Regions from separate parts of the Microlunatus ginsengisoli genome, predicted to be linked through region 2. Evidence: predicted binding sites of a transcription regulator. Region 2 holds the regulator's gene; the other holds the start of a gene.
What was found. The regulator LexA, encoded in region 2, represses DNA repair genes until DNA is damaged. The targets are predictions, from matches to a motif close to TCGAACANNTGTTCGA.
Positions count from the first base shown of each region.

Region 1 (2,398 bases), on a different contig from region 2:
TCGCGGCCGGCGGCCCCGAGGGCCTTGTCGAAGCTGGAGGCGGCGCCGTCGACCGAGACCTCAGGCCCGTACGCTCCCATCTTGCGGCCCAGTTCCGCCGACGACGTGACCGCGCTCAACAGCTCGTCGCCGATCTGGTCCGGCACGCTGACCGCCCGGCCGGCGGCGGTGGCCACATCCCAGCCGTGCACCATCACCTCGACGAACGCCATCTCACCGATCGAGCCGGCGGGCTGCTCGCCGCCGCCGAGGTCGAGCGAGCCCTGCCAGGCGGCGTCGTCGTCCCAGGCCGCGGCGGTGGCCTCCAGCTGGTCGGCGAGCCGCTCCGGCCAGGAGCCGTCGAAGGCCTCGGTCCGGCTGCCCCACGGGTCGTCCGGATCGAGACCCTCCTTGGCGGCCAGCCGGGCCAGCGCGGCGGTGGTGCCGAGGGCATGGTTCACCAGCGTCTCGAGGTCGAAGTCGGCACAGGGGGTAGCGGTCGACGCGTCGGTGTCCGGGTCGATGACGCGGATGGCGGTCGCGATGGTGGCGGCGCCGTCGGTGATGGCCTGTCGATTGCTCATTGTGCAAAGTCAACACCGCTTCCGAGGTTGCGCCTTGGAGTTTCGCGACGCGTGTGTCGTGGGGAGCGGCTGGCCGGGCGACCCGAATCGGGTTCGGCAAACGGACGAGAAGAACCGGATCCGTCGGCGTGGCGCACTGTTTCTTCGAACACCTGTTCGGTAGGTTATCCACCGAATAGAGAGCGTCGGAACGTTATCCACAGGAAACGGACGAGGCCGAACGATTGTCGGTGCTGGTTCTTAGAGTGCCAGTGACGGAAGAAGCAAGACCCACAACCACGTGCACTCAGGCCGCCGCACCGCGGCGGTGACAGGAAGGACGGACAGGATGCCCGTAGAGGATCGCGAGAAGGCGCTCGAGTCGGCTCTCGCCCAGATCGACAAGCAGTTCGGCAAGGGCTCGGTGATGCGCCTCGGCGACGAGGTGCGGGCACCGATCGAGGTGATCCCGACCGGGTCGATCGCCCTGGACGTCGCCCTCGGCATCGGCGGCCTGCCGCGCGGCCGGGTGGTGGAGATCTACGGACCGGAGTCGAGCGGCAAGACCACGGTCGCGTTGCACGCGATCGCCAATGCGCAGGTGGCCGGCGGGATCTGTGCCTTCATCGACGCCGAGCACGCCCTCGACCCGGAGTATGCGGCGAAGCTCGGGGTCGACACCGACGCCCTGCTGGTCAGCCAGCCCGACAACGGCGAGCAGGCGCTGGAGATCGCGGACATGCTGGTCCGCTCCGGCGCGCTGACGCTGATCGTGATCGACTCGGTGGCCGCGCTGACGCCCAAGGCCGAGATCGAGGGCGAGATGGGTGACAGCCACGTCGGTCTGCAGGCGCGTCTGATGAGTCAGGCGCTGCGCAAGATGACCGGCGCTCTCAGTGGTGCCGGCACGACCGCGATCTTCATCAACCAGCTGCGCGAGAAGATCGGGGTGATGTTCGGCTCGCCGGAGACCACCACCGGCGGCCGTGCCCTGAAGTTCTATTCCTCGGTGCGCCTCGACGTCCGCCGGATCGAGACCCTCAAGGACGGCCAGGACATGGTCGGCAACCGGACCCGGGTCAAGGTCGTCAAGAACAAGGTGGCGCCTCCGTTCAAGCAGGCCGAGTTCGACATCCTGTACGGCCGGGGTATCAGTCGTGAGGGCAGCCTGATCGACCTCGGTGTCGACACCGGTCTGGTCCGCAAGGCCGGGGCCTGGTTCACCTACGAAGCCGACCAGCTCGGGCAAGGCAAGGAGAACGCCCGGAACTACCTCAAGGCCAATCCGGATCTCGCGAACGAGCTGGAGAAGCGGATCAAGGAGCGGATGGGGATCGGTCCGCAGCTCGACGTCCCGGCCGGCATCGATCCGGTGACCGGCGAGGTCGAGTTCTGAGCCGATGACGCCCGACCCGGTCCAGCAGGCTCGAGACTGGCTGCTCCGCCAGACCGGACCGTCCGGCCCGAGCGATCGCGGCGATCCCGGGGCGGGTGGCGCGGGTGCGGGGACGTCGGAAATGTCGGCGTCGGCGTCGGCCCGACCCGTGGCTCGACCTCGACCCGAACCTCGGCCTCGATCCGAGGTCGGGGAGGTGGCCGGCGGCCGGTCGAGCAGTGAGTGGTCGGACGCCCGGCAGCCGCGCGGCCGGCGTCCGGGTGACCCGGATCCCGGCGGCGAGAGATCGACCGACCGTCATTCGACCGACCATCCATCGACCGACCATCCGTCGCACGGCGAGCAACCGGGCGGCCAGCAACCGGGCGGCCAGCAACCGGGCGGCCACCTACCGAGCGGCCAGCTACCGGGCGGCCAGCTACCGGGCGGCCAGCTACCGAGCGGCCAGCTACCGAGCGGC
Region 1 covers NZ_BAABAB010000052.1:88,377-90,774, forward strand. Annotated here, with positions in the region: gene ABD747_RS25510 (TIGR03086 family metal-binding protein) at 1-563, opposite strand, end outside; gene recA (recombinase RecA) at 892-1,938, shown strand; gene ABD747_RS25520 (regulatory protein RecX) at 2,135-2,398, shown strand, end outside.
Region 1: a site for LexA is predicted at 708-723, ahead of recA (recombinase RecA). Genes of this name have one in related genera too.

Region 2 (2,398 bases):
TCCGCGACCACTCCATGTCGTTCCGGTTCGGCGAGACGGTCGCCTCGGTCGAGAGTGGCCCGCGCGGCACGATCACCACCCTCGCGTCGGGCAAGCGGGTCGCCGCCGAGGTCGTCATGCACTCAGCGGGCCGGCAGGGAAACACCGGCGGGCTGAACCTCGACCTCGGCGGGCTGGCGGCCGACAACCGCGGCCGGCTGGCGGTCGACGAGCACTACCGCACCACGGTCGAGCACATCTACGCGGTGGGCGACGTGATCGGGTTCCCCGCGCTGGCCGCGACCTCGATGGACCAGGGCCGGCTGGCTGCGTCGCACGCCTTCGGCGAGCCCGCGAACGAGCTCCGCGGGCTGCAGCCGATCGGCATCTACACGATCCCGGAGATCTCGTACTGTGGGCGCTCGGAGGCCGAGCTGACCTCGGACTCGATCCCGTTCGAGGTGGGCATCTCCCGCTACCGCGAGCTGGCCCGCGGCCAGATCACTGGCGATTCCTACGGCATGCTGAAGCTGATCGTGCACTCCGACACCCGCGAGATCCTAGGCGTGCACGTCTTCGGCACCAACGCCACCGAACTGGTCCACATCGGCCAGGCGATCATGGGCTGCGGCGGCACCGTCGACTACCTGGTCGACACCGTCTTCAACTACCCGACGCTTTCCGAGGCCTACAAGGTCGCGGGTCTGGACGTGGCCAACAAGCTGCGCGCCGTCGCCCGCTTCCGCACCCAGATGGCGACGGCGGAACCCAGCGCGCTGTGAATCAGACCTTCCTGAGGACCGCGACCACCTTGCCGAGGATGGAGGCGTGGTCGCCGTCGATGGGGGAGTAGGCCGGGTTGTGTGGCAGCAGCCAGACGTGACCGTCGGCCCGCTTGAAGGTCTTCACCGTCGCCTCGTCGTCGAGCAGCGCGGCCACGATGTCGCCGTTGTCCGCGGTCGACTGCTGCCGCACGACTACCCAGTCGCCGTCGCAGATGGCGGCGTCGATCATCGACTCGCCGCGCACCTCCAACAGGAACAGCGTGCCGTCGCCGACCAGCTGATGGGGGAGGGCGAAGACGTCCTCGACCCGCTCCTCGGCCAGGATCGGACCACCGGCCGCGATCCGGCCGAGCACCGGCACCAGCACCGGCTGCGGTGCCTTGTCGCCGAAGCCGGTCTCGTCTCCGCCGTCGCTCGCGGAGCGGACCGTGGGGGCATCGACCGCGGCGGGCAGCAACACCTCCAGCGCCCGCGGCCGGTTGGGATCGCGGCGCAGGAAGCCCTTCTGCTCGAGCATCTTCAGCTGGTGCGCCACGCTGGAGGAGCTGGCCAGGCCGACCGCGTCGCCCATCTCCCTAATGCTCGGCGGATAGCCACGGCGCTCCACCGTCTCCTTGATCGTCTCCAGGATCCGGCGCTGTCGCGGCGTCAGCCCATAGGCGTCGGTCGGGCCGTCCGGCAGCGACGTCACACCGCCCAGCTCGGCGAGCTGGGCGACAACGTCGGCAGCCTTCGGTCGGCCGCGCCGGCGGGCGGGCGCGGGTGCGGGCTTCTCGTCGGTGATCTGGTAACCGACGGGCGGCGTGTCGGTGCTCGTGGCGTCCTCGCGATCAGGCATGTTCGAACCATAGACCCCGGAACCGACAGATTCAAACATCTGTTCGACGGCGTGTCGGGGCGAGTCCCACTCGGGCCGGGCCGCCGGACAGGCGGCCGAACCGCAGGTAGCCTGACGCCTCGTGAAGGCAGGTTGTGAAGGGAACGTCGCGGTGATCGGTTCGGGAGCAAGTCGTCCACCATTCCCCGTCACGCTGGACAACTGGCAGACCGCGGGACAGCTGGAGTGGACCTTCCAGCACATGGCGGAGATCTTTCCGACCGTGCCGATCGCGCGTGGCGCGGGGCACGCCCCGCGGCTCCCGAGTCGGACGTACGACCCCGATCGGCTTGCCGTGCTCTGCAACGACGGCCGCGTCGCCGACGTCGACTACGTCATCGCCAACACCGACACCGACGGCTGGATGGTCGTCCACGACCATCCCCAGCAGGGCCCGGCGGTGCTCGTCGAGCGCTATCGGAACGGAATGGAGCCCAGCACCCTGCACCTGCTGATGTCGGTCTCCAAGTCGGTGGTCGGCACCGTGATCGGAGCGCTGGCCGCGCAGGGCGTCGTCGACGTCGAGGCGCCCGTGACCTACTACATTCCCGCCTTCCACGACCGCGGCTACGCCGGCGCTACCGTGCGGAACCTGCTCGACATGCGCTCGGGGATCAAGTTCTCCGAGGAATACCTCGACCCGTGGGCGGAGGTCCGGGTGCTCGAACAGGCCTTCGGCTGGGCGCCGCGGCTCTCGCCCGACGTCCCGGGCAGCCTTCGTGACTTCTTGCTGTCGCTGCGCCAGGCGCGGCCGCAC
Region 2 covers NZ_BAABAB010000007.1:43,590-45,987, reverse strand. Annotated here, with positions in the region: gene sthA (Si-specific NAD(P)(+) transhydrogenase) at 1-761, shown strand, start outside; gene lexA (transcriptional repressor LexA) at 763-1,602, opposite strand; gene ABD747_RS05320 (serine hydrolase domain-containing protein) at 1,724-2,398, shown strand, end outside.